DNA from 4 places in the Rhizobium sp. NFACC06-2 genome. Region 4 is predicted to be linked to each of the others. Evidence: riboswitches for the same ligand, from Rfam matches in the RefSeq annotation. Region 4 holds a riboswitch; each other region holds the start of a gene.

Region 1 (7,136 bases), on a different contig from region 4:
ATGGCGGAGACGGTTGCGGAGGCAAGGCCGGTGAAGGACGACATGTCGGTATGGGAAAGGCTGCCGTGCAGGCGCAGCGCCGCCATAACCGACAGGCTGTTTTTCTGGCGCACCAGTTCCGTACTTGCAATGGCGGACATGGGCTGGGGCATGCTCCCTGAACGGCCTTTTTCCTGTCGTGCTGATCCACTCTGATGGCGCATGCCAGAGCGAAGATCAAGGCACCCGGATGCTGCCCGCAGCCGTTGTTGACAGCATGGGGAATCTCTGACATTAATTTTCTCGACTGTCGAGAAAATTGTGGAACCACAGAGACCGGCAGCTTTTTCCGGGCGTTTTTCCTGCATGGAGGTGCGGGGCTTCGCCCTTACCGGGAGGACATCATGAATTCTTTTGCCAAGCTTTTGGCGGGTACAGCCGTACTCGTTTCCCTGCATACCGCGGCTATCGCGGCCGATCTCGTCGTCGGCGTTTCCTGGTCGAATTTCCAGGAAGAACGCTGGAAAACGGATGAGGCGGCCATCAAGGCAGCGCTCGACAAGGCCGGCGCGAAATACATCTCCGCCGATGCGCAGTCATCCGCCGCAAAGCAGCTGACCGACGTGGAATCGCTGATCTCGCAGGGCGCCAACGCGCTGATCATTCTGGCGCAGGACAGCGACGCGATTGGCCCGGCCGTTGAAAAGGCCGTTGCCGAGGGCATTCCGGTCGTGGGTTACGACCGCCTGATCGAAAACCAGAACGCCTTCTACATCACCTTCGACAACAAGGAAGTCGGCCGTCTGCAGGCTGCCGAAGTCTTCAAGGTGAAGCCGGAAGGCAATTACGTCTTCATCAAGGGCTCTTCTTCCGACCCGAATGCGGACTTCCTGTTCGCCGGTCAGCAGGAAGTGCTGAAGGCGGCCATTGACGGCGGCAAGATCAAGAATGTCGGCGAAGCCTATACCGATGGCTGGAAGCCGGAAAATGCCCAGAAGAACATGGAACAGTTCCTGACCAAGAATAACAACAAGGTCGATGCGGTCGTCGCCTCGAATGACGGCACGGCCGGCGGTGCAATCGCCGCTCTCGCCGCGCAGGGCATGGCAGGTTCGGTTCCCGTTTCCGGTCAGGATGCCGATTTCGCCGCGCTCAACCGCGTCGCGCTCGGCACGCAGACGGTGTCGGTCTGGAAGGACAGCCGTGAACTTGGCAAGGAAGCGGCTGGCATTGCGCTGGAACTGGCCGGCGGCAAGAAGATGACCGAGATCAAGGGTGTCTCCACCTTTGAAGGCGGTCCGAAAAAAGTGAAGATGCAGTCGGTCTTCCTCAAGCCTATCGCCATCACGAAGGACAATCTGAACGTCGTCATCGACGCCGGCTGGATCAAGAAGGAAACGGCCTGCCAGGGCGTGAAGGCTAAAACGGTCAAAGCCTGCGATTGATCGAATAGGTCCCGGTTCGGGCGCTGCGCCATGGTTCATGGCGCGGCGCCTTTAGAGTATTTCCAGGAAAAGTCGAGCCCGGTTTTCCCTCCGGAAATGCGCCAGACAAAGATTTGGAGCGTTTTCGCGATTCAGCGAAAAGCGAAAACGCTCTAAGATGTGAGGAGCACCGGCAGTTCATGGCCGATATGACCCAGTCCAATACTACAGCGTCGCAAAAGACGGAAAAAACAGGCTCGATAACGCGCTTCATCAACGCCACGGAGCTGGATACCAGACTGCTCGGCATGGTCGGCGCGCTTCTTCTGATCTGGATCGGATTTCATATCCTGTCCGGCGGGCTGTTCCTGACGCCGCGAAACCTCTGGAACCTTTCCGTGCAGACCGCCTCCGTGGCTGTCATGGCAACCGGCATGGTGCTCGTCATCGTCACCCGCAACATCGACCTTTCGGTCGGGTCGATCCTCGGTTTTTCCGGCATGATCATGGGCGTCATGCAGGCGGAAATCCTGCCGCAGATCCTCGGCTTCGAACATTGGGCGACATGGATCGTCACGCTTATGGTCGGCATTCTCGTCGGGGGCGCCATCGGCATGCTGCAGGGCTCCATCATCGCCTTCCTCAACGTGCCGTCCTTCATCGTCACGCTCGGCGGCCTGCTTGTCTGGCGCGGCGGCACCTGGTTCATCACCAGCGGCCGCACCGTGGCGCCGATGGATTCCACCTTCCGCCTGATGGGCGGAGGCACCAGCGGCTCGATCGGCGCGACATGGAGCTGGATCGCCGCTGTCATCGCCTGCGTCGCCATCATTGCGGCCATCCTGAACTCCCGCCATCAGCGCCGCCGTTTCGGCTTTCCGTTGCGGCCCGTCTGGGCGGAATATTTTCTGGCCGCGCTGGGTTGCCTTGTCGTCATCGGTTTCGTGGCGGTGGTCAACAGCTATCCATGGCCGGTCAACATCGCCCGCAACTATGCCGACGCCAATGGCATCGCCTGGCCTGAAGGCGGTCTGTTCATTTCGCACGGCATCGCCATTCCGGTGCTGATGGCGCTTGCCGTGGGTGCGGTCATGACCTTCATCGCCACACGGCTGCGTTTCGGACGTTACGTCTTCGCCATCGGCGGCAATCCGGAAGCGGCCGAACTCGCCGGCATCAAGACCCGCTGGGTGACGGTGAAGATCTTCACGCTGATGGGCGTTCTGTGCGCCATCGCCGCCGCCATCTCCACCGCCCGCCTCAACGCGGCAACCAATGCCCAGGGCGAGCTGGACGAGCTTTATACCATCGCGGCGGCCGTCATCGGCGGCACCTCGCTTGCCGGCGGTGTCGGAACCATAGCGGGCGCGATGCTCGGCGCGCTCGTCATGCAGTCGCTGCAATCCGGCATGGTGCTGGTGGGCATCGATACGCCCTTCCAGCGCATCGTCGTCGGTGTGGTCCTGGTCGTCGCCGTCTGGCTCGACACCATCTACCGCGCCCGCGCCAAGTAAGAACCGAGGAGAACTCCTATGACGGACCAAGTCACGCCCCTCGTGGAAATGCGCAATATTTCCATTTCCTTCGGCGGCATCCATGCAGTGGAAAACGCCTCTGTCGATCTTTTCCCCGGTGAGGTGGTTGCCCTTCTCGGCCACAATGGTGCGGGCAAATCGACGCTGATCAAAATCCTCTCCGGCGCCTATCGGCGCGATGGCGGCGATATTCTCATCAATGGCGAGGACGCCGATATCCGCAATCCACGCGATGCCAAGAAATATGGCATCGAGACCATCTACCAGACACTGGCCGTGGCCGATAATGTCGATGCGGCGGCCAACCTTTATCTCGGCCGCGAGCTGAAGACGAAATGGGGCACGCTTGACGATGTCGCCATGGAAGCTTCCGCTCGCGAAGTCATGGGGCGTCTCAACCCCAACTTCCGGCGGTTCAAGGAGCCGGTGAAGGCATTGTCCGGCGGCCAGCGGCAGTCCGTCGCCATTGCCCGCGCCATTCTGTTCGATGCCCGCATCCTCATCATGGACGAGCCGACCGCCGCACTCGGCCCGCAGGAAACGGCGCAGGTGGGCGATCTCGTCAAGGAGTTGAAACGGCAGGGCATCGGCATCTTCCTCATCAGCCACGATATTCACGATGTCTTCGATCTGGCCGACCGGGTCTTCGTGATGAAGAACGGCAAGGTGGTGGGCCATGCCCGCACGCAGGATGTCACCAAGGACGAGGTGCTTGGCATGATCATTCTGGGCAAGGTGCCGGCCGGTGCGGTGCCGGGGCCGGGTGCGGTGGCGCTCTGAGCTCAGTGAAATAAAGATATAAAGATTTCTTTATGTCTATTGACATCGTGACGCCCGTGGTGAGAAATGCGGGTGTCATGGTTCTCCGGGCTCGTTCGATCCCGGAGCTAAGAGGGAATCCGGTGCGCCGACGATCGGCAAGACCGGAGCTGCCCCCGCAACTGTAAGCGGCGAGCCTTTGTCCAACACGTCACTGGGGTAAACCCCGGGAAGACGGACAAAGGCGACGACCCGTAAGCCAGGAGACCTGCCAGGACAAAATAACGTCCACGGGCGGGGTGTCCCAGTGGTTGCTGCAATGGTCCGGCAAAGGCCGGGCCTGCACGCGTCCGCTTTACCCATGCCCCCACAACCAAATGGGGTATGACAATGCCAGACAAGACCATTCCAGTCGCATCGCTCGGTTTTCCGAGGATCGGACGCCATCGTGAACTGAAGTTCGCGCTTGAAGGCTTCTGGTCCGGCAAGATTTCCGAGACGGAACTGCTCGAAACCGCAGCTAGGCTGCGCGCCGAAAACTGGGCGCTTCAGCTTGAGAAGGGGATTACCCATATCCCGTCCAACGATTTCTCCCTTTACGATCATGTCCTAGATACAGCCGTGATGGTGGGCGCCATTCCATCCCTCTATGGACGGGCGGGTGGAGATGTTTCCCTCTCCACCTATTTCGCCATGGCGCGCGGCAGCCAGAGCGAAGGGCATGCAGGCTGCGGCCATGGGCATGAAGGACACTCGCATCATGGTCAGGGCGTTCCGGCGCTGGAAATGACCAAATGGTTCGACACCAACTATCACTATATGGTGCCGGAGGTTTCAGAGGATCAGCACTTCGTGCTCACCTCGCAAAAGCCGGTCGACCACTTCCTTGAGGCGAAGGCGCTCGGCATCCATACGCGTCCGGTCATTCTCGGCCCGGTCACGTTCCTGAAGCTTGCCAAGTCGCGCGAGGCAGCCTTCAAGCCGCTCGATCTGCTGGCGAGGCTGCTGCCCGTCTATGAAGAGCTGCTGCGTCGCCTGCGCGCGGCCGGTGCGGACTGGGTGCAGATCGACGAGCCGGTCGCCGTGCTCGATCTTTCCGAGGGGGAGCGTCACGCGCTGGCTGTGGCCTATCGGGCTTTGTCGAAGGCCGCGCCGGATCTGAAAATCCTGCTCGCCACCTATTTCGGTGGGCTTGAGGACAATCTCGAAGCCGTCGCGTCGCTTCCGGTCGCGGGCCTTCATATCGATCTGGTGCGGGCGCCCGATGCGCTGGAGACGGCGTTAAATGCGTTGCCGGAAAATCACGTCCTGTCGCTGGGTATCATCGACGGCCGCAACATCTGGCGCGCTGATCTCGCTGCAATCATTACCCGATTGGAATCCGCCATCGCGGTACGCGGTGCGGCGGCGTTTCAGATCGCGCCGTCCTGCTCGCTGCTGCATGTTCCGGTCGATCTCGAACTGGAAACCGGCCTCGATGCCGATCTCAAAAGCTGGCTTTCCTTCGCCACCCAGAAGCTCGGCGAACTTGCCACGCTTGGCAAGGCTCTCGGTAAGGGCAAGGCTGCTATCGCGGCGGAACTGGAGGCTGCCTCGAAGGCCGTTGCCGCGCGTGCATCCTCGCCGAAGGTAACGGACGCCGCCGTGCAGAAGCGTATTGCGACGATTGGCGAGGCCGACAGGAAGCGGGCGAGCCCGTTTGCCGAGCGGCAGAAAGTGCAGTCGCAGGCCATTGCGTTGCCGCTTTTCCCGACGACGACCATTGGCTCCTTCCCGCAGACGCCGGAGGTGCGCAAGGCCAGATCGGCACATTCCAAGGGCGCTCTGACGGATGCGCAATATGAAAAATTCCTGCAGAAGGAAACCGAAGCGACCATTCGCTGGCAGGAGGAAATCGGTCTCGACGTTCTCGTGCACGGCGAGTTCGAGCGCAATGACATGGTGCAATATTTTGGCGAGCAGCTTTCCGGCTTCGCCTTCACTCAACATGCATGGGTGCAGAGTTACGGTTCGCGTTATGTGCGCCCGCCCATCATTTTCGGCGACGTGTCGCGTCCGAAAGCGATGACGGTTCGCTGGTGGGAATATTCGCAGTCGCTCACCGACAAACCCGTCAAGGGCATGCTGACCGGGCCGGTGACGATCCTCAACTGGTCTTTCGTGCGCGACGATATCGCCAGAAGCCTGACATGCCGCCAGATCGCGCTCGCCATCCGCGATGAGGTCAATGATCTCGAAGCAGCCGGCGCGCAGATGATCCAGATCGATGAGGCGGCTCTTCGTGAAGGACTGCCGCTTCGGCACCGGGACTGGCAGGATTATCTCGGCTGGGCGGTGGAATGCTTCCGCATTTGCTCCAGCGGCGTGCGCGACCGCACTCAGGTTCACACCCATATGTGCTATTCCGAATTCAACCAGATTATCGATGCCATTGCTGCCATGGACGCCGACGTGATCTCCATCGAGACCTCGCGTTCGAAGATGGAATTGCTGGATGCGTTTCGGAGCTACAAATACCCGAACCAGATCGGTCCCGGCGTTTATGACATCCACTCGCCGCGCGTGCCGGCGGTTGGAGAAATGGTCGATCTTCTGGCGCTGGCGCGAGAGCGGCTTGACGACCGGCAGCTCTGGATCAATCCGGATTGCGGCTTGAAGACGCGTAAATGGGAAGAGGTGAGGCCCGCCCTGGTCAACATGGTCGCCGCCGCTGCCGAGCTTCGCCGCGCGGTGCTTTGATATGAATGGAGGCCCGGCGAGAACCGGGCCTCCATCATGGCTTACGCCTGAAAAATGTGGGGGAGGGCATATGAATGCCTCTCCGGGAGGATGGAGCCAGCCGGACAGGCAGAGAGAACGTTTCCGGGCTGCGACTGGAGATCGGTATGGAAACGCTCAATCCCGGCGAATCTACGCCGTTGCGAAAGCGCTCAATGCAGATCGGCCTGAGCGAAGGCGCCGACATTAAGCTCTGCGCTTACCGGCGGCAGACCCTGCTGATTGATGTCCTGGGCCAGCGACAACAATGCCATTTCCAGGAAATAGGTCGACATGCCCAGTTCCAGAGATTTCGAACGCTGGCAAAGATAGGAAACCATCCGCCCGAGCGCCAGAATCTCGTCTGCATTGTCCTGTTCAAGTATATCTGTGGTAGACGCCGCCATGATTCCCTCTCGACAGTCGACAGTATGAAAACGCGATGATGTTGCGTTGTTCATTTTCGACCACATCGAGCGTCACGCGAGCGTCACACCTGCGTCAATCGTCCTTTTTGTCCGCCGGCGCGGCGGCATTTTCCGCCGCTTCAGTGGCGGCGAGCGATGTCACGAGAGCGACGATGCTTCTGCGCACGGCGGCGCTCTTGATGCGCGAAAAGGCCTGATTGAGCGAAAAGCCTTCATTCGAGGCCACGAAGGTCTGCATGGCATTGATCGTGCCA
Region 2 (7,136 bases), on a different contig from region 4:
CGAGACCGGCAAACCCTACAAGGACCTGCCGACCGCCTTCGCCTATCGCAATGCCTCAACGAAAGCGCCCGGCTGCGCCTGCAACATGGCCGCCTATCACGAGCAGATGCAAAAGCAGGAACAGGCGTCCCGGCCGGAAGCCGAAAAGCCCTATTCCAGCATCACCACCATTCCATCACCCCAAGGTGACAAGGCTCCGAAGCCCGCCGAGCAGCAGGCCGCAAAGCCGCCGGAACAACCCGTTCCTGAGCGCGACTATGACCCGAACGATGCAAAAGTGCGTGTCATCGGCCCCAAATTCCTGCCGGACCAGACCGGCAAGATCGACCTGAAAAACCCGGCGCTGAAAGGCATCCAGCCGCAGCAGTGACTACGTCGTGAGCGAGCGCGCGAGGCGTATTTCTTCTCCCCGCCGGGGAGAAGTACGCGGCAGCGGGATGAGGGGGCAAGCTCTCCGCAAATCTCTACCGTTACCCCCTCATCCGACCCTTCGGGCCACCTTCTCCCCGGCGGGGAGAAGAATGCACGGCAATGTCCCGACCTATTCGTAGGCATCCGTGTCTACACCCCACCCCAGCGGTTCCGAAACACAAGCTCCTCCAGCGGTACACGCTGCCGCCAGCCCTTCACCGCCAGTTCCGGTTCGGTGTAAAGCGTATCGACGCGACCGAGGCACAGCCAGGCGACGATCTCGATATGATCAGGAATATCCAGAATGGCCCGGACATCGCTGTCATGGAAAATGCTGACCCAGCCGACGCCGACGCCTTCGGCCCGGGCCGCGAGCCAGAGGTTCTGAATGGCGCAGACGGTGGAATAGACATCCGTACGTGGATTATGGGTGCGGCCCAGCACCACCTTGCCCCCCCGTGTCGGATCGCAGGTGACGCAGATGCTGAGCGGCGCCTTGCGGATGCCTTCGAGCTTCAGGCTGCGATAAAGCGCCTGCTTTTCACCCGCAAACATCGCCGCCGCCTCTTCATTGGCGCGGCTGAAGGCCACCCATGCCGCCTGGCGCACGGCGCCGTCGGTGACGAGGGTGAAGTTCCACGGCTGCATGAAACCGACGGAGGGAGCGGCATGCGCCGCTTTCAGGAGGCGCTCGACGAGATCATCCGGCAGCGGGTCTGGCAGGAACTGGTCGCGCACATCACGCCGCGTCTCGATGGCGCGGTAGATCGCCTCGCGCTCGTCCGCGGAAAACGGGCGGGCGGGTGAAAGCGCGTGATCGAAGGGGTTGGTGTCGTGTGGCGTGGTGACGGGCGGTTCGGTCGGCATCGTTTATCCCTAACAATGCGGGCGGGCCGGTGCCGAAACCATGGAAGGTTTGCAGCGACGACTCGCTTTCCAGCAACCTGCCGCCGTCCGCGCGGTTCGGTCTATTTTGCCAGGCCGGTCTTCTGACTAGGCTTCATCCGCCCCTTTCGCCTTCCCGAATAACTTCAGTGGCATGTGAAAAAGGGCATCCGCCTCACAGCGTTGGGCACGTTCCGGTCTCTCACCGGATTCCCGATTCTCCCGCCGCAAAGGCGGGCACCTGACGGGTGAAGCTATGGGCAAAATAGCGTGCGAACGCAAGTGTCGTGCAGGCGGTGCGGCAATGTGGCCTGCCGCACCTTGCCTTCATCATTCCACCGGGAAATATCTGACATAAGCGAACTCATCCCCATCAGGTGACCAGTTGGGAGAGTTCATCGTGCCCTGCCCGCCAAACAGCTCGAAAAGCGTTTCGACATTGCCGCCATCCATATCCATCAACCGCACCCGCACGTCGAGATCGCGCGGATGGTCGAAAACGTCGCCATCATAGGAAATGAACACCACCTTGTCTCCTTTTGGTGACGGGTGCGGAAACCAGTCGCCATAGGGGCTGTCGGTGATACGCTCCACGGCTGAGCCATCCACCCGCACCCGCCAGATCTGCATTTGCCCCGTGCGGCTGGAATTGAAATAGATCCACATACCGTCAGGCGAATAGTCAGGACCGTCATTGCGGCCATCACCATGGGTAAGGCGTGTTTCAACGCCGCTGTCTATGTCCATGGAATAGATATCGAAAACCTGATCGCGAATACCGCAATAGGCAAAGCTTTTCCCGTTGGGGGACCAGCCATGCCAATAGGAGGGCAGGTTCTTCGTCATCAGCTGCGGCGCGCCGCCCGCCGAGGACAGAAGATAGATGGCGCTTTTGCCGAATTCCACCTTGTCTGAAATGGCGTAAAGCGAACCGTCGGGCGAAATGCCGTGATCGTTGTTGCACTGGATTGCGAAACCCGTATCGACCTTTTGTGGCGACGCGTCACCGGAAAGGGACAGGCTATAAAGCAGCCCATCGCTGTTCAACAGCAGATATTGTCCATCCGGCGACCAGTTCGGCGCTTCGAAAAGAGCGGGCGTCTGCCACACCACCCGCATCTGCCGGGTGCGGATGTTGAAGATTTCGATGGAGCTACGCATTCTGCCTCCCGGGCGTGTCCGTGTGTCGTTCAAAGCGCCCGGCAATGCAGACATTCCGTTTGCATCCACCATCGCCTCGATTATGATCCTAGGGCGGCAGGCACCGTCCTGCAAATTCAAACCGGAAAAAACGCCAGCGCTCCGGCACCGTCCGTGACCCTTGCCGTTTCTCCTAAAACCGAGGTTCCGCGATGAATACCATCGCCGATCACGGCATCCGCTTCGGCCGGATCGCCGCAATGCTTCCTGTCAAAAACATCGAAAAGGCCCATGATTTTTACGTTGGCGTGCTGGGCTTCGAAAAGACCTTCGAAAACGGCAACCCTGTCGGCTTCATGATTCTCAAACAGGGCAATGCCGAACTGCACCTGACATTGCAGCCCACCCACAAGGCAGCGCCTTTCAATGTGGCGCATATGATGGTGAGCGATGTCGATGCGCTGCATGCGCTCTGCGAGAGCCAGGGCTTGCGCATCATCAAGGGCCTGCAGGACAAGGATTACGGCCTGCGCGCCTTTGTGTTTGAGGACCCGGATGGCAACCGCATCGATGTGGGGCAGGTTATTTGAGATCAGCGAACGGCGCGGAGTTTTCTCCGCGCCGCTTGCTTAAACGCGAAGGCTTGTTGTGGAACGAGCGTATGCCCCGTGTTTCTTCTCCCCGCCGGGGAGAAGTCCGCGGCAGCGGGATGAGGGGGCAAGGGCAGTGAGTTACGGCAACGTTGCCCCCTCATCCGACCCTTCGGGCCACCTTCTCCCCGGCGGGGAGAAGAAACGAGCGGCAACGCCGGGCAAAACATCCGCTACCAGCGTCTTCCTTCAATCACCGATCCCGGAACCGGTTGGTGATCGGATAACGCCGATCCCTTCCAAAGTTCTTCTTGGTGATCTTCACGCCCGGAGCTGATTGGCGACGTTTGTATTCGGCGAGGTAAAGCAGATGCTCCACCCGGTGCACGGTCGCCACATCATGACCGCGCGCCAGAATTTCCTCGACCGACATTTCCTTCTCGACGAGGCATTCCAGAATATCGTCCAGCACCGGATAGGGCGGCAGCGAATCCTGGTCGGTCTGGTTGGGGCGCAATTCGGCAGACGGGGCCTTGGAAATGATATTGGCCGGGATCACCTCGCCGGAAGGGCCGAGTGCACCCGGCGGCACATGGGCGTTGCGCCAGCTGGAAATGGCATAGACCTGCATCTTGTAGAGGTCCTTGATGGGATTGAAACCTCCATTCATGTCACCATAAAGCGTGGCGTAACCCACCGACATTTCTGACTTGTTGCCCGTCGTCACCACCATTGAGCCGAACTTGTTAGAAACGGCCATCAAAATGGTGCCGCGCGTGCGGCTCTGCAGGTTTTCCTCGGTGATGCCCTCTTCCGTGCCCTCGAAGAGATCGGAAAGCGCCGAGAGGAATCCTTCCACCGGCTCGACGATCGGCACGATGTCGTAACGGCAGCCCAGCGCTTTCGCGCAATCGGCCGCATCCTTCAGCGATTCTTCCGAAGTATAACGATAAGGCAGCATGATGCAGCGCACCCGCTCCTCGCCCAGCGCATCGACGGCAAGGGCGGCACAGATCGCCGAATCGATGCCGCCGGAAAGGCCGAGAACCACGCTCTTGAAGCCGTTCTTGTTGACGTAATCGCGGAAGCCCAGCATGCAGGCGCGGTAATCCGCCTCCTCGCCTTCGGGAATCTTCGAGAATGGCCCGCTGTCGCAATGCCAGCCGTCCGCGGTACGTTTCCAGTCGGTGACGGCAAGCGTGGCCTCGAACTGGCTCATCTGGAAAGCGAGCGTCTTATCGGCATTGAAGCCGAAGCTCGCGCCGTCGAACACCAGCTCATCCTGCCCGCCCAGCTGGTTGGCGAAAACGAGAGGCAGGCCGCTTTCGATAACCTGCCGCAACGCCACTTGATGGCGCACATCCAGCTTGCCGCGATAATAGGGCGAACCGTTCGGCACCAGCAGGATTTCCGCCCCGCTTTCGGCGAGCGTCTCGCACACGCCCATGTCGTTCCAGATTTCCTCGCAGATCGGAATACCGATCCTGACCCCACGGAAATTATAGGGACCGGAAATCGATCCTTCGGCGAAAACGCGTTTTTCGTCGAATTCGCCGTAATTGGGCAGGTCGATCTTGTCACGCAGCGCGATGATCTTGCCGCCATCCAGAAGCGCCACGGAATTGTGCCGGCCCGTCTCACCCTGTCGCGGAAAACCGATGACGATGCCCGGCCCGCCATCGGCGGTTTCCGCCGCCAGCTCTTCCACGGCTTTCAGGCATGCTTTCAGGAAAGCCGGCTTCAGCACCAGATCTTCCGGCGGATAGCCCGATATGAACAGCTCGGTCAGCAGCAGAAGATCGGCGCCCTGCGTCGCCGCATCGGCCCTTGCCTCGCGCGCCTTGGCGAGATTGCCCGCCACGTCGCCAACGGTGGGATTGAACTGCCCGACGGCAATCCGGAGATGGTTCTCTATATCGTGTCTGTCGCTCATGGCTTTTCAATACCGCGCCCGTGGCCGCTCCGCAACGCGGCAATTGCATGGCGACGCCCGTTACGCTTCGTCCGCGCGCGTTCACGCTAAGGTTATCGCCGCACCGGCCAGGTTGCGCAAAGTTCATGTCGCGTTCATCGCGCTTATGTGACAGTTACATGACACTGTTGCGACACCCGATTCACCTCCCCGGATCGGCCGTGCCGCCTGCAATACCGGAGTATGGGTTTGAGAGATTCGGCGCCAAAAACAACGGCTTCCGAAAAGGCTGGTTTCGTCTTTTCGCCTGCATGGACAAGGAGCCTTTCCAAGCTTTCGGGCATCGCCTATCCGCTCGCCAATCTGACGGTCGCGTCCGTCGTGCTGGTCGTGGCGCTGGAGTGGATCGCCCGCGGTTCGCTCACCGATGTCGGCGCTTTTCTCACCTCCTCCGCCCGCCCCGGCGTGACCACCATTGCCGCCGTGCTTGCCCTTCTCGTGGCGCTGGATGCACTTCTTGGCAGGCGTTACCTGTCGCTGATCGCGCTTGCGCCGCTCTGCGCGCTGACGGGGCTGATTTCGGCGCAGAAACAGACCTATCTTTCCGATCCGCTTTATCCTTCGGACCTGCTGTTCGGCCGGCAGATCCTCGAGCTTCTGCCGACCATGCTGAAAGCCCAGCCGATGACGGCAGCCTTCGTCGCCCTCGGCATCTGCGCCACGATTGCGGCACTTACGGGCCTCTGGCTGCTGGCGCGCCGCCACTCCCCGGGCTTGAGCTGGCGCGAACGCGCCGCCGGTCTCGCGCTGGCGCTGCCGCTTCTTGCCGGTCTCGCCTCGCTGATGGACTATTCGCATTATTCCTGGGTGCGCGATCGCCTCAACATCATTCCCATGATGTGGGATCAGCAGGAAAATTACCGCCATAACGGCTTCCTGATGGCCTTCGCCTTCAATATTCCGATGGCCAATGTCTCGGCGCCGCAGGGTTACGGCGAAAACACCATTGCCGACCTGACCTCCGAGCCCGCCGCCTTCGCCGCCAACAAGGGCGATTACCCCGATGTCATCATGCTGATGAGCGAATCGCTGTGGGATCCGACGCGGCTGGAAAATGTGAGCCTCTCCGCCGATCCCATGCCGACGATCCGCGCCAAACAGTCCGGCAACGTCTTTTCCCCGGAATTCGGCGGCATGACGGCGAATGTGGAATTCGAGGCGCTGACCGGCTTTTCCAACGCCTTCCTGCCCTATGGCAGCATTCCCTATCAGCAATATATCCGCCGCCCCGTGCCCTCGCTCGCCAGCTTCTTCCGTGGCGAAGGTTATTCCGCCATCGCCATGCACCCGTTCCAGGAATGGTTCTGGAACCGCAAGCAGGTCTACAAAAACTTCGGCTTCGAGGAATTCCGCTCCGAAGAGACGCTGCCGGCCATGGAAAAACGTGGCAACTTCGCCTCCGACGATGCGCTGATGGACCAGATCATGGCGACGGCCGAAAAGGCGCAGAACCCGCTCTTCCTCTTCGCCGTCACCCTTCAGGGACACGGCCCCTACGAGGCGACCCGTTACGCCGAAAACACCATCGGCGTCGAAGGCGATCTTTCCGCCTCGGCCTCGCAGGCGCTGGCCACCTATTCCCAAGGGGTGGCGGAAGCTGACGAAGCGCTGCTGAAACTGATGCGCTGGGCGAAGAAGCGCGACCGGGAAACCATCGTCGTCCTCTTCGGCGATCACCTGCCGCCGCTCGGCCAGACCTTCGTGGAAAGCGGCTATATGCCCGGCATGGTGGCCAGCCGCCGCGCGCCGCTGGAGGTGATGAAGAAGGAACACGAGACGCCGCTCGTCGTCTGGTCCTCAAAGCAGGGCGTGCGCAAGAATATCGGCACCATCAGCCCGGCACTTTTGCCCTATCACGTACTGAAAACGGCGGGCTTCTCCGATCCCTTCTATACCGGCACGCTTGGCGACGTGCAGCAGGCCTTTTCCGTCATCGACCGGCATATGCTGGTGGCAACCGACGGCAAGGCCCTGCCCGACTGGTCGATTGCCCCGAACGCCGTTCCCGACGTGGTGCGCGACTACCGCCTGCTGCAATTCGACATGATGTTCGGCCAGCAATATGGCCGCGAACGCTTCTTCCCCGGTTTCAACTGGCTGCACGAGGGCGCGCCATCGGTCTGATGTTTTTCGGCGGG
Region 3 (7,136 bases), on a different contig from region 4:
AGCAGCACCAGCCGGCAGTCGGCGGGAATGGTTTCGCCCGGCCGCACGCGGATCAGTTCGACATCCGGTTCCATGTCCAGCGGATCGAGATCGTCGAAATTGGAAATATGCGGCAGGATCGGTACGGCGATGCGGATCTTCGCGCCAGGTTTCCGTTCAGCCGGGCCGGAAAGCCCGAGAGCATCTTCAGCCGGCAGCTTCGCGGCATCGGAAAAATGCGGCAGGAGCCCGATAGAGGCCCAGCCGGTTTTTTCCGCAATTATTCGCATGCCGTCCAAAAACAGGGCCGGATCGCCGCGAAAGCGATTGACGATAAAACCTTCGATCATCGCCGCGTCTTCAGCGTCGAGCACGGCTTTGGTGCCGACGAGGCTGGCGATGACGCCGCCCCGGTCGATATCGCCGATCAGTATCACAGGCGCGTCCACAGCTCTCGCAAAACCCATATTGGCGATGTCATTGGTACGCAGGTTGATTTCGGAGGCGCTGCCCGCCCCTTCCACCAGCACCAGATCGGCCCGTTGTTTCAGGCGGTTAAAGCTTTCGAGCACGCGCGGCATCAGCCCGGCCTTCATGTTCTGATAGTCGGCCGCCCTGGCATTGCCGGCAATCTTGCCCTGCACCACCACCTGGGCGCCGGTCTCGCTCTGTGGCTTCAGGAGCACCGGGTTCATATGCACGGAAAGCGGCACGCCCGCCGCCCGTGCCTGCAGCGCCTGCGCGCGGCCAATTTCGCCGCCATCGGCGGTGACCGCCGCATTGTTCGACATGTTCTGCGGTTTGAACGGCATGACGGACAGGCCGCGCCTGACGAAGGCGCGGGCAAGGCCGGCCACCATCAGCGATTTGCCAACATCCGAGCCAGTTCCCTGAAACATCAGCACGCGCGCAGTCATATCAAAATTCTATCCCTGCCTGCGCCTTTACGCCCGCCTTGAAGTGATGTTTCACGAGGGTCATTTCCGTCACCATATCGGCCGCGTCGATGAGCGGTTGCTTGGCATTGCGGCCGGTGACGATGACATGCAGATCGGGCCTGCGGCTGGAAAGCGTTTCCACCACCTCTTCCAGCGGCAGGTAATCGTAACGGAGTGCGATGTTCAGCTCATCGAGGATCAGCAGGCCGATGGTCTCGTCGGCCATCAGGATTTTGGCTTCTTCCCAGGCCTTTGCCGCCGCTGCGACGTCGCGTTTCAAATCCTGCGTGTCCCAGGTGAACCCTTCGCCCATGGTGCGCCAGACGACCCTGTCGCCGAACAAAGTCAGCGCCTGCTGTTCTCCCGTCGACCATGCGCCCTTGATGAATTGAACGACGCCTACCCGCCGCCCGGTGCCGAGCATGCGCAGGGCAAGGCCGAAAGCGGCGGTGGATTTGCCCTTGCCGGGACCGGTATTGATCATCAGCAGACCTTTTTCGATGGTCTTTTCCGCAACTTCCGCGTCCTGCACGGTCTTGCGGGTGACCATTTTCTGCCGGTGACGTTCGGCTTCGCTGTCGCTGATATCGCGTGTCATCGCGTTTTCCTTTTCATCCAGCGGCGCGGGACCCGGTGCCCCCGCCATTCGGAGCGGCGACTATACCCAATTTGCCGCACCCGGCAATGTGCGGGCCACAGGGCCCCGGCATTGACCCCCACGCCCGTTCAGCCTAAGGGTAACGGACTGACGGTCTTTTCCCGGCAACGGGAAAAGCTAAGAGGGAACACGGTTCCAACCCCGACTACCGGGTCATTCCGTGGCTGCCCCCGCAACTGTAAGCGGTAAGCCCGCACCGTAAAGCCACTGGACACCTCAACGGGTTCGGGAAGGCGGTGTCAGGGTGTAAAGCCGCGAGCCAGGAGACCTGCCGTTTCAGGAAAAACGTCTGCCGGGCGGGGTGCTCCGGTCAGTCGGTTAGATCGAACATCCGGTTTGCGCCTGTCCGCATACCGTATTCGACATCCGCACCCCCGAGATTTTTTTGCAAGGCGCGGGAAACGATACGGTTTGGATATTTCAGCGACATCTTCATGTGCAGGCGGAAACACGCAGGACGAAACGGCGTCCGGCGTGACCGTCTTCGTTTGCAGAAGCTGTCGCGATGAAGCCGATCCCAATGCCGAACCGCGCCCCGGTTCGCGTCTCGCCGATGCCGTCCTCGCAAAGGCGGAGGAAACGGGTGTCACCGTTCGTTCCGTCAACTGCCTCGCCAATTGCAAGCGCGGGCTTAGCGCCGTGCTGCGCAGCGCCAATGGCTGGTCCTATGTCTTCGGCGGGCTGACGACCGGTGACGCGGAAGATTTGCTGACCGGTGCACGGCTGCTGGCTGCCGCCCACGACGGCTTGATGCCCTGGCGCGGCCGCCCCGAACCCTTAAAGCGCGGCATGGTGGCGCGCATTCCCCCATTCGATTTTACCGAGGAGAGATCATGAGTACCCTTCTGGACCGCGTTCCCTGCACCATCGTCACCGGCTTTCTGGGGGCTGGCAAAACCACGCTACTGCGCGGCCTTCTCGAAAAGCTGGACGGCAAGCGGTTGGCGATCATCGTCAACGAGTTCGGCGATATCGGCATCGATGGCGAGATTCTCAAAGGTTGCGGTATTGAAAGCTGCCCGGAAGAAAACATCGTCGAACTGGCCAATGGCTGCATCTGCTGCACGGTGGCGGATGATTTCCAGCCTGCCATCGAACAGATTCTGAGCCGCCAGCCGAAGGTGGAGCATATCCTCATCGAAACCTCGGGCCTCGCTCTGCCGAAGCCGCTGGTGCAGGCCTTCCAGTGGCCGGCGATCAAGAGCCGCGTGACGGTGGATGCCGTCGTCGCCGTGGTGGATGGCGCCGCCCTTGCCGAAGGGCAGGTGGCGCACGACATGGAAGCGCTCGCCGCCCAGCGGGCCAATGACGAGGCGCTCGATCACGATGATCCGGTCGAAGAGGTTTTCGAGGATCAGGTCGCCTGCGCCGATCTTATCGTGCTGACCAAGGCCGATCTTCTTGACGATGCCGGCCTCAACAAGGCCAAGGAGCATGTTCTCGAACATCTGCCGAAGGCGGCAAAGATCGTCGTGGCCTCCAATGGCGCCATCGACCCCGCCGTGCTGATCGGTCTTGGCCTTGCGGTGGAAGAGGATATCGAAAACCGCCGTACCCACCATGATGGCGAACTCGACCACGAGCATGACGATTTCGACAGCTTCGTCATCGATCTCCCGGCCGTGACCGACCCGGAAGCGCTGGCGGCCCGTATCGCCGAGACGGCGGCTGCGGAAAATGTCCTGCGCATCAAGGGCTTCATCGAGGTTTCCGCAAAGCCGATGCGTCTGCAGGTGCAGGCTGTCGGCAGCCGCGTCAACCATTATTACGACCGACCCTGGGCCGCGGGTGAGGAACGCCGCAGCCGCCTCGTCGTCATCGGCGAAAAGGGCATCAACCGCGAAAAGATCGAACAGATGCTGGCCGCCTGACGATGCACATTCTCGCCACCACATCCTCGTCTCTGGACGACCTGATCGAGCCGGTTGATCTCAACCAGCCCCGGTCTGATGTGGCGGTACTGTCTTTTTCGGCAAGCGACCTGGCCGGCTTGGAACAGGCCTGGCGGCGAACAGAGGGTGCGCTCCCCTCCCTGTCAGCCGCCAACCTCTCCGAGCTTCGACATCCCATGTCGGTCGATCTCTGGATCGAAAAGACGGCGGAACATGCCAGGGTTATTCTTATCCGGATTCTCGGCGGTGCGGAACGCTGGCGTTACGGTGTCGATCAGCTTTCCATTCTTGCGCGCAGGCGCGGCATCAAGCTTCTGCTTTTGCCGGGTGAGTGCAGCGAAAGGGACGAGAAACTCGAAGCGGCCTCGACCGTCGATCGGCGGATTTTGGCCTCGGTCCTCTCCTTCTTCCGCGAGGGCGGGCAGGAGAATATGGACCGGCTTGCTTTTGGTCTCGCCGCTCTTGCAAGAGGCGAGCCATGGCCGGATATCGAAGCCGAGCCGCTGCCGAAAGCCGGTTTCTACCGGCCCGGCAGGGGCGTTGTGGATAGGGCGGAAGCTTGCGCGGGTTTTCCCGGCGGTGCGCCCGTTCTGCCCATTCTGTTTTACCGTTCCATGCTGCTGGCGGCAGATGCTGCACCGGTGGATGCGCTTTTCGAGGCGCTCTCGCAGCGCGGTTTTGCACCCCTGCCGATTTTTGTCAGTGGTCTGAAGGATGGGGAGGCGATTCGTTTCCTCAAAACGGTGCTGCCCGATCTGAGGCCCGCCGCCATCATTGCCGCCACCGCCTTCGCCAGCCAGACGGATGAAAACGGTGCAACGTTGTTCGACCGTCTCGGCGTGCCGGTGTTTCAGGTGGTGATGGCGACGACGCGGCGCGACGGATGGGCGGAAAATGCGCGGGGTCTCAATCCCTCCGATCTTGCCATGCATGTCGTCCTGCCGGAACTGGATGGCCGGATTCTCGCCGGTGCGATTTCTTTCAAACAGGCGCGCGTGGATGGCGGCGCGAGTTTGCTCAATGTACCCGAGGCTGATCGCGTTGAGCAGGTGGCAAATCGCATCGCCGCTTTCCTGCGGCTGAGGAATGCCCTTCCACGGGATCGCCGTATCGTCATTCTGATGCCGGATTATCCCGGTGCGGCACCCGGGCGAACCGGTTATGCCGTGGGTCTCGATGTGCCGCAAAGCGTTCTCGAAATGCTGCATGATCTCGCCGGGGCCGGTTATACGGTCACGGATATTCCTAAGACCGCGTGGGCGCTGCTCGACTGCGTCGAACAGCAGGAAGCGGCAATTGATCTTTCCACCTACGAGGCTTTTTTCTCCGCCTTGCCCTCGGCATCTGCCGGGTCCGTGAACGCGACATGGGGCGCGGCAACCGATGACGATGCACTCGTCGATGGCGCATTCCGGTTCCGCGCTGCCCGTTTCGGCGAAGTGTTCGTGGCGCTGGCGCCGGACAGGGGCCGCAATGAGGATCGTCGGGTGGACTACCACGACCCTGCCCTGCCGCCGCGTCACGCGCTTGTTGCCTTCGGTGTATGGATGCAGCGGATTGCGGGTGCGCATGCCATCGTGCATGTTGGCGCGCATGGAACGCTGGAATGGCTGCCGGGCAAGACGGTGGCGCTTTCTCGCAATTGTTTTCCCGAAATCGTCACCGGCTCGCTGCCGGTGGTCTATCCGTTCATCGTTTCCAATCCGGGCGAGGCGGCGGTCGCCAAGCGGCGGATCGCGGCCGTGACCATCGGCCATGTCCCGCCCGTGCTGGTCAATGCCGGGCTTTCGCCAGAACAGTCGGCGCTGGAGCAGCTGGTCGATGAATATGCGCAGGCGGATGGGCTGGATCGCCGCCGGCGTGACCGGCTGGCGAAACTGATCGTCGAAAAGGCGCTGGAGACCGGGCTTGCGGCGGAAGCGGGCGTGGCTGCGAAGGATGATGCCGATGCGGCCCTCTCACGCATCGACGCTTTTCTCTGCGACCTCAAGGATTTCGCCATCAAGGATGGCCAGCATGTTTTTGGCCGCAGTGCCGAGGGTGAGACCGACCTTCTGAGGCTTGAAAGCGCCAAATCGGAAAAAGCTGCCCTGCTTGCCGCGCTCGATGGCCGGCATATCGTCCCCGGCCCTTCCGGCGCACCTGCGCGCGGACGGCTCGATGTGCTGCCCACGGGCCGCAATCTCTATGCCGCCGATCCGCGCACCATGCCGACGCCGACGGCGTTCGAGCTGGGCCGCATGGCGGGCGAAGAGGTGCTGCGCCATCATCTGCAGTCCCATGGCGACTGGCCGAAACATCTGGTTTTCGATCTGTGGGGCAGCGCCAGCCTGCGCAATGGCGGTGAGGATGTGGCGCAGGCGCTGCATCTGATGGGGGCAAGACCGATCCACGACCCCGCCACCGGCCGGGTCACCGGCATTGAGGTTCTGCCGCCGGCGAGCCTGGGGCGGCCGCGTGTCGACGTCACCTTTCGCATTTCCGGCCTGTTCCGCGACATGTTCCCGGCGCTGATCGCGCTTCTCGACGCCGCCGCCAAGGCCGTTGCGCGACGGGAGGAGGCGCCTGGCGACAATCCGCTTGCGGAAGAGGCTGCCACGCTCGGGCATATTCCGCCGCGCATTTTCGGCTCCGCGCCCGGCACCTATGGTGCGGGCATCGAAGAAAAGCTTGCCAGCGGGAAATGGGACGAACGCGAGGAGCTGGGGCAGGCCTATCTCGATGCGGCGAGCTACGCTTTCGGCGGTGCGGACGGGCTGGAGATTTTCGAAGATACCGGTTTTGTGGAGCTGGTCAGGCGCGCCGATCTTCTTGTTCATACCGGCGACGATCCGGGCCGTGACCTTCTGGACGGTTCTTCGGATGTTGCCTTCATCGGCGGCTTTTCCGCCGCGAAGGCTGTGCTTGGCGGCGTCGCCGATATTGTTGCACTCGATACGACAGATCCGGCGCGCCCGCGTGCAAGGTCGATGACGCAGGCGCTGACGCGGGTGGTGCGCGCGCGCGCCGTCAATCCCCGCTTCATTGCCGGCCAGATGCGGCACGGTCCGCGCGGGGCGGCGGAATTCCTCGAGACGGTGGACCGGTTGATCGGTTTTGCCGAAACCACCCATGCGGTATCCTCCTCGATGATCGAGGCGCTTTACGACGCCTATTTCGGCAATGGGGATGTGCGCGATTTCATCCTGCGGGAAAACCCGAAAGCGGCACAGGTGATGGCCGAACGCTTTTTATCCGCTCGCCGTCGCGGGCTGTGGCACAGCCGCCGCAACGCGGTGGATGCGGAACTCGAAATGCTGATCCTGCCGCGCTCCCAAAGGGTGGAGGCGTGATGATGGCCGCCGATCCCGTTCAGCCATTCGGCCGCCGTGGCCTCTGCCCGGCCCTGTCCGCCCCCATGCGCACCGGCGACGGTTTTTTGTCGCGGATCGCTTTCGAGGCGGATATCGACCCGCGTGACATGGTGGTGCTTTGCCATCTTGCCGAGCGGCATGGCAACGGATTGATCGACATTACCGCCCGCGGCAGCCTGCAATTTCGCGGTCTGACGCCGGAAAGCGCCTGTGCTCTGGAAAAAGACGTTTTGGCGCTGCATTTGCCGCTGCGTGCGGGGCTCGCGGTCGAGACGTCGCCTCTTGCCGGCCGTGATGACGCTGAAATTGCTGATGG
Region 4 (7,136 bases):
CTGCGGCAATTGCGCTTCCAGGGCAGAAACGATGTCATCGCCAAGCTGCAGGTGGTGCTGGCTGCGCCCGATATCGACGCCGATGTCTTCCGCAAGCAGATCGAGGTTGTCGGCCGGCTCAGCCCGCCGCTCACCGTTCTCGTTTCCAAGGATGACCGTGCGCTGAAAGCCTCTTCCATCCTTGGCGCCGACGTCACCCGTATCGGCGCGCTGGATGTGACCGACCGCCAAGTGCAGGAAGCCGCCCTTAAGGAGGGCGTGCAATTCGTCGACATCTCCAATCTGAAGGCGTCGGACCCGCTCAACCACGACCGCTATGCGGCGCTGGCCTCCATGGTGCCGCAACTTGAGGCAAGCAGGCGCGGGGGTGATATCAACAGTGCGGGAGCCTTCGTTTTCGATGCGATCGGCGCCACCGTCGCCAGCCCCTTCCGCCTTGCGAGCCAGGTGGTGAACCCGCAATAGTTTTGCGGGTCCTGCCGACAAACCGGCTTCAGAAATCCCAGTCTTCGTCTTCGGTCGCGACCGCCTTGCCGATGACATAGGAGGAGCCGGAACCGGAAAAGAAGTCGTGGTTCTCGTCGGCATTCGGAGAAAGCGCCGAGAGGATCGCGGGGTTGACCCGGCAGGCCTCGGCCGGAAACAGCGCCTCATAACCCAGATTCATCAGGGCCTTGTTGGCGTTGTAATGGAGAAACTGCTTGACGTCCTCCGTCAGGCCGACGCCGTCATAGAGGTCTTCGGTATACTTCGCTTCGTTGTCGTAAAGTTCAAGCAGGAGATCGAAGGCGAAATCCTTGATCTCCTGTCTTTGCGTTTCACCGAGACGCTCCAGCGCCTGCTGGAACTTGTAGCCGATATAATAGCCATGCACGGCCTCATCGCGGATGATGAGGCGGATCAAATCCGCCGTGTTGGTGAGCTTGGCGCGGCTTGACCAGAACATTGGCAGGTAAAAGCCGGAATAGAACAGGAAGCTTTCCAGAAACACACTGGCGATCTTTTTCTTCAACGGATCGCCGCTGTCATATTCCCGCATGATGAGCGCGGATTTACGCTGCAGAAATTCGTTTTCCTCCGACCAGCGATAGGCGTCGTCAACGTCAGGGGTGAGGCACAGCGTCGAGAAGATCGACGAATAGGAACGGGCGTGCACCGCCTCCATGAAGGAAATGTTGGAGAGCACCGCCTCCTCATGTGGCGTTGCCGAATCCGCCATCAGGCGCACCGCGCCGACACCGTTCTGGATGGTGTCGAGCAATGTCAGGCCGGTGAAAACACGGATTGTCAGTTTCTGTTCTTCCGGTTTCAGCGTTCCCCAGGAGGGGATATCGTTGGAGAGCGGCACCTTTTCCGGCAGCCAGAAATTCGAGGTCAGGCGGTTCCAGACTTCGAGATCCTTGTCGTCCTCGATGCGGTTCCAGTTGACCGCGCGGATGCGGGACGCGGGTTTTACGGCGATGTTCATTGTCTTGTCCCTCAATTCAGAGCGTGCAGGAAACGCAGCCCTGAACCTGCGTGCCTTCCAGCGCCATTTGGCGCAAACGAATGTAGTAGATGGTCTTGATGCCCTTCTTCCACGCGTAGATCTGCGCGCGATTGATATCACGCGTCGTTGCCGTATCGCGGAAGAACAGCGTCAGCGACAGGCCCTGATCGACATGCTGGGTCGCGGCCGCATAGGTATCGATGATCTTTTCCGGGCCGATCTCATAGGCATCCTGATAATATTCGAGATTATCATTCGAGAGATAAGAAGCCGGGTAATAAACGCGGCCGATCTTGCCCTCTTTGCGGATTTCGATCTTCGAGACGATTGGATGAATGGAGGAAGTGGAGTGGTTGATATAGGAGATCGAGCCCGTCGGCGGTACGGCCTGAAGGTTCTGGTTATAGAGGCCCGATGCCATCACGTCCTGCTTCAAAGCCTTCCAGTCTTCCTGCGTTGGAATGGCGATACCGGCTTTTTCGAACAGCTCACGGACCTTTTCAGTCGCAGGCAACCATTCCCGGTCGGTATATTTGTCGAAATAGTCGCCCGAGGCATATTTGGAGTTCTCAAAGCCCTTGAAGCTCTGGCGCCTTTCCACCGCCAACCGGTTGCTGGCGCGGATGGCGTGGTAGGTCACGGTGTAGAAATAGATATTGGTGAAATCGACACCTTCTTCAGAACCGTAGAAGATGCGCTCGCGCGCCAGATAACCGTGCAGGTTCATCTGGCCTAGCCCGATGGCGTGGCTGGCATCATTACCCTTTTCCACCGAAGGAACGGAGGAGATGTGGCTCATGTCCGACACTGCCGTCAGCGCCCGGATGGAGGTCTCGATCGTCTTGCCGAAATCCGCCGAATCCATTGCTGATGCAATGTTGAGCGAGCCGAGATTGCAGGAAATATCCTTGCCCATATGGCTGTAGGAAAGATCGGCATTGAACTCGCTTGCCTCGCTAACCTGCAGGATTTCCGAGCAGAGATTGCTCATGCTGATGCGGCCGGCGATCGGATTTGCGCGGTTCACCGTGTCCTCGAACATGATGTAGGGATAACCGCTCTCGAACTGGATTTCGGCGATCACCTGGAAGAATTCGCGCGCCTTGATCTTCTTCTTGCGGATGCGGCTATCGGCAACCATTTCATGATATTTTTCGGTGACCGAAATCTCGGTCAACGGCACGCCATAGACCCGCTCCACATCATAGGGCGAAAACAGATACATATCCTCGTTGTTGCGGGCGAGTTTGAAGGTGATGTCGGGGATCACCACGCCGAGCGACAGGGTCTTGATGCGGATTTTTTCGTCGGCATTTTCGCGCTTGGTATCGAGGAAGCGCATGATATCCGGATGGTGAGCATGCAGATAGACCGCGCCGGCACCCTGACGCGCACCAAGCTGGTTGGCGTAGGAAAAACTGTCTTCCAGCAGTTTCATGACGGGAATAACGCCGGAAGACTGGTTTTCGATCTGTTTGATCGGCGCTCCAAATTCGCGAATATTGGTCAAGGACAGCGCCACGCCGCCGCCGCGCTTGGAAAGCTGCAGCGCCGAATTGATGGAGCGGCCGATGCTTTCCATATTGTCTTCCACACGCAGCAGAAAACATGAAACCAGCTCACCGCGGCTCTTCTTGCCGGCGTTTAGGAATGTCGGCGTTGCCGGCTGGAAGCGACCTGAAATGATCTCGTCCATCAGGTCGCGGGCCAACTGTTCGTCACCACGCGCGAGAGCCAGCGCCACCATGCAGACACGGTCCTCGTAACGCTCGAGATAACGTTTTCCGTCGAAGGTCTTCAGCGTATAGGACGTGTAATATTTGAAGGCGCCGAGAAAGGTCGGAAAGCGGAATTTCCGGGCGTAGGCCTCATCGTAGAGGTCACGGACGAAATTGAAGGAGTACTGGTCCAGCACTTCCTGCTCGTAATATCCCTCCGTTACCAGATAATCGAGCTTCTCCCTAAGGTTATGGAAAAAGACGGTGTTCTGGTTGACGTGCTGGAGGAAATATTGCCGGGCGGCCAGGCGATCCTTGTCGAGCTGGATCTTTCCGTTCTCGTCATAGAGGTTCAGCATCGCGTTCAGCGCGTGGTAATCCATAGCCGCATCGAGCGGTTTCTGGGTTGCGGCTAGCGGCTGTTTGGCGTCCTTGCGCATGGCGCTCGAGGTCAGCGTGTCCAAAATCGTTCCAATCCATGTTTGACGTTGGCGACATCTTCCTCCGTGCCGAGAAGCTCGAAGCGATAGAGAAACGGCACGGCGCATTTGCGCGAGACGATATCTCCGGCGGATGCGAAAGCTGCGCCAAAATTCGTGTTTCCCGCCGCGATGACGCCGCGAATGAGATTTCGGTTGGAGGGCTCGTTCAAGAACCGGATGACCGGTTTCGGGACGGCCCCTTTCGTGCCGCCGCCCCCGTAGGTGGGGGTGACCAGCACATAGGGCTCAGACACATGCGGTACGTCGTCCTCCGCGCCGAGCGGCAGGCGAAACAGACGCCGTCCCAGTTTCAGAAGGAAACGATGGGTGTTTTCAGAGCGGCTGGAATAATAGACGATCAGGCCCATCGCCTTGCCGCCTCAACTGATCGAGCCGATCATATCCGGCCGGAAACCCGCCCAATGGCGTTCGCCGGCAACAACGACGGGAACCTGCATGTAGCCGAGGCCACGCACGTGATCGAGCGCATCCGCATCTTCGGAAATATCGACAATCTCATAGGGGACGCCGATGCGGTCGAGAGCGCGATAGGTCGCGGTGCACTGGACGCAGGCGGGCTTGCTGTAAACGGTGACGGTCATAATTTCCTCTCTAGAAGCCGGTTTCGGACACGGCTCAACATTGCCGATTGCAATCGCAATCGGCGGCGATGGATCTGTCATTAAGGTGGGCGTGCGCGGCTTTAGCCGCGTAAAATCGCTCTCTACGCCGACGAGCGCAGCAACTCAAACAAATGCACTGGCATGACTTCACCCCGAAGCTTGTTCTGGAGGGGGCAGAAAAGGGCGCACGCAAATCATTTGCGTCATACACCTTCCTCCGGACACCCCGCCCGTGGACGTTTGCGCTCAAGGCAGGTCTCCTGACTTGCGGGTCACAACATCTATTCCGGCCTTCCCGAAGCTTTCGGCTCCAGTGACCCAAATCGGAACGATGCTCACCGCTTACAGTTGCGGGGGCAGTTTCGGCCTTGCTCCACCATGATGGCGTTACGCACCGAATTCCCGTCTTAGCTCCCAACCCTTGCGAATCGGAAGAACCTCGAACACCACATATAGTATATGAGGAAATTTTCGCGTCAATGAATAGACACACAAAAGCCCCACCCTGTGGATCAAAAAGATTCAACACATGGTCAACAAAGGCTTAACGGCACATGCGCGCCGCCGCTCAAAGAGAGAAAAACGTTAATCTATTCCCAGGTATCGATGCGGATATCGGCGGGACGGGCGTTCTCAATCACCCTTTTTCCGTTCGGAAGATCGTTTTCGAAAAGTTTGGCGTGGATCGCAGCCTCGTCGAGACCATAGCCCTGCCATCTTTTCCGCAGCCTCTCCTCAAGTACGTCGACGGACGGCCCTACAAAAATGGTGAGGTCGAAGCTCCTGGAAAGAGTTGTCCACGGCGCCTCGTCCAGCAGCAGATAATTGCCTTCAGCAAGGATAAAGCGTGTTTCCGGCGCAATCGCCCGGGCGGACGCTATCGCGATTTCACGGGAACGGTCGAAAACCGGAACAAGCACCTCATGCCCGCCCTTGCGGACGGCGGAGACGATATCGAGGAAACCGCGCACGTCGAAGGTTTCGGGTGCGCCCTTTCGCGACAGCAGCCCCCGTTCTTCAAGAATGCCGTTGTCCATATGGAAGCCATCCATGGGCAGCACGGCGGCCGTTTCGCCCCGCGCCAGCAAAGCATCACAAAGGGCATCCGCCAGCGTGGATTTGCCGGCCCCAGGGGGACCGGCAATAGCGACGATAAAACGGGATTTACCTTCTGCCCGCCGAAGAACGTCTTCGGCGATCGTTTCAAGCTTCAGCATCATGCGGCAAGCGTTTCCTTCGGCGCTTCCTTGGCGCCGGTCATGAAGGCGACGGCGTCGGACATGGAGTAGTCCTTCGGATTGATGACGCACAGGCGCTTGCCTAGCCGGTGAATATGGATGCGATCCGCAACCTCGAAGACATGCGGCATGTTATGCGAGATCAGGACGATCGGCAGGCCGCGTGAACGCACATCGAGGATAAGCTCCAGCACGCGACGGCTTTCCTTGACGCCGAGTGCTGCCGTCGGCTCGTCGAGGATGACGACCTTGGAACCGAAGGCCGCCGCACGCGCCACGGCCACACCCTGACGCTGGCCGCCGGAGAGGGTTTCCACCGCCTGATTGATGTTCTGGATCGTCATCAGGCCGAGTTCCGACAGTTTCTCCCGGGCGAATTTTTCCATGGCCGGGCGGTCAAGGGCCCGGAAGAGGCTGCCCTGAATGCCGGGTTTGCGGATTTCCCGGCCGAGAAACATATTGTCGGCTATGGAAAGCGCCGGCGAAAGCGCGAGGTTCTGATAGACCGTCTCGATGCCAGCCTTGCGCGCCTCTATCGGCGAGCGGAACTGGACGAGCTGGCCTTCCAGCCGGATTTCCCCTTCATCGGGTGTCACCGCACCGGAAATTGCCTTGATGAGAGAGGATTTGCCGGCGCCGTTATCACCGATCACCGCCAAGATTTCGCCCGGATAGAGGTCGAAATCGGCATGATCGAGGGCGGTCACACGACCATAGCGCTTGACGAGATTGCGTGCTGTGAGAATGGGTTCTTTTGCCATCAGCCTGCTACCTTTCTGATCCACTGGTCGATTGCGACAGCCATGATGATGAGGACGCCGATCAACAGATAGGTCCATTGCGGGTCTGTTCCGATAAGCCTGAGGCCGAGCGAAAAGACGCCGACGATCAGGGCGCCGAAGATCATGCCCATGATGGAGCCGCGCCCGCCGAACAGCGACAGGCCGCCGATAACCACTGCGGTAATGGATTCTATATTGGCGAATTGACCGGCTGTCGGCGAAACCGAGCCGATGCGGCCGATCAAGGCCCAGCCAGCGAAGGCGCAGATGAGACCCGACAGCGTGTAAACGGTGGTCAGCATGCGCTTGACGTTGACACCGGCAAGTTCGGCGGCATCCGGATCGTCACCGACAGCATAAAGATGGCGACCCCAGGCGGTGCGGTTCAGCACATACCAGAGCAGGGCGACGAGCAGTACCATTGCGATGACGCCATAGGTGAAGACCGCGCCGCCGACCCGGATATTGGCGCCGAAGAATTGCAGGATCGGCGCCTGCTGGGCGATATCCTGGGCGCGGATCGTTTCGTTTGCGGAATAGAGGAAGTTGGTCGCCAAGACGATCTGCCACATGCCGAGCGTTACGATGAAGGGCGGCAGGCGCATGCGCGAGACCAGAATACCGTTGATGAAGCCGCAAAATGCGCCGACGGCAAGGCCACAGAGAATGGAAAGTTCCGCCGGCAAGCCGTAACGGAAGGTGAACTGTCCCATGACAACGGAGGACAGGACCATGATCGCGCCGACCGACAGATCGATGCCCGCCGTCAGGATGACCAGCGACTGCGCCGCGCCGACAATACCG

The links. Region 4 has a riboswitch for cobalamin ahead of nrdH (glutaredoxin-like protein NrdH). Riboswitches for the same ligand answer to the same signal wherever they lie in the genome.
Region 1: it holds a riboswitch for cobalamin, as region 4 does, so the genes downstream of both, metE (5-methyltetrahydropteroyltriglutamate--homocysteine S-methyltransferase) here and nrdH (glutaredoxin-like protein NrdH) in region 4, are expected to answer to the same signal.
Region 2: it holds a riboswitch for cobalamin, as region 4 does, so the genes downstream of both, bluB (5,6-dimethylbenzimidazole synthase) here and nrdH (glutaredoxin-like protein NrdH) in region 4, are expected to answer to the same signal.
Region 3: it holds a riboswitch for cobalamin, as region 4 does, so the genes downstream of both, F3H58_RS09290 (DUF1636 family protein) here and nrdH (glutaredoxin-like protein NrdH) in region 4, are expected to answer to the same signal.

Annotation. Positions count from the first base shown of each region.
Region 1 is NZ_FMVA01000009.1:61,451-68,586, reverse strand. It holds gene F3H58_RS16335 (ROK family transcriptional regulator) at 1-140, opposite strand, end outside; gene xylF (D-xylose ABC transporter substrate-binding protein) at 384-1,424, shown strand; gene F3H58_RS16325 (sugar ABC transporter permease) at 1,604-2,917, shown strand; gene F3H58_RS16320 (ATP-binding cassette domain-containing protein) at 2,936-3,718, shown strand; cobalamin riboswitch at 3,780-3,987, shown strand; gene metE (5-methyltetrahydropteroyltriglutamate--homocysteine S-methyltransferase) at 4,088-6,436, shown strand; gene F3H58_RS16310 (hypothetical protein) at 6,628-6,861, opposite strand; gene F3H58_RS16305 (helix-turn-helix domain-containing protein) at 6,956-7,136, opposite strand, start outside.
Region 2 is NZ_FMVA01000007.1:176,570-183,705, forward strand. It holds gene F3H58_RS14215 (DUF2865 domain-containing protein) at 1-370, shown strand, start outside; gene bluB (5,6-dimethylbenzimidazole synthase) at 562-1,278, opposite strand; cobalamin riboswitch at 1,374-1,556, opposite strand; gene F3H58_RS14225 (TolB family protein) at 1,627-2,457, opposite strand; gene F3H58_RS14230 (glyoxalase superfamily protein) at 2,649-3,026, shown strand; gene F3H58_RS14235 (NAD+ synthase) at 3,280-4,959, opposite strand; gene F3H58_RS14240 (LTA synthase family protein) at 5,182-7,122, shown strand.
Region 3 is NZ_FMVA01000004.1:87,374-94,509, forward strand. It holds gene F3H58_RS09280 (cobyric acid synthase) at 1-896, opposite strand, end outside; gene cobO (cob(I)yrinic acid a,c-diamide adenosyltransferase) at 898-1,515, opposite strand; cobalamin riboswitch at 1,650-1,865, shown strand; gene F3H58_RS09290 (DUF1636 family protein) at 1,987-2,412, shown strand; gene cobW (cobalamin biosynthesis protein CobW) at 2,409-3,446, shown strand; gene cobN (cobaltochelatase subunit CobN) at 3,449-6,799, shown strand; gene cobG (precorrin-3B synthase) at 6,796-7,136, shown strand, end outside.
Region 4 is NZ_FMVA01000008.1:5,420-12,555, reverse strand. It holds gene F3H58_RS14735 (alpha/beta hydrolase) at 1-465, shown strand, start outside; gene nrdF (class 1b ribonucleoside-diphosphate reductase subunit beta) at 494-1,468, opposite strand; gene nrdE (class 1b ribonucleoside-diphosphate reductase subunit alpha) at 1,485-3,647, opposite strand; gene nrdI (class Ib ribonucleoside-diphosphate reductase assembly flavoprotein NrdI) at 3,659-4,057, opposite strand; gene nrdH (glutaredoxin-like protein NrdH) at 4,070-4,291, opposite strand; cobalamin riboswitch at 4,546-4,769, opposite strand; gene F3H58_RS14710 (nucleoside triphosphate hydrolase) at 4,903-5,532, opposite strand; gene F3H58_RS14705 (ATP-binding cassette domain-containing protein) at 5,529-6,311, opposite strand; gene F3H58_RS14700 (ABC transporter permease) at 6,311-7,136, opposite strand, start outside.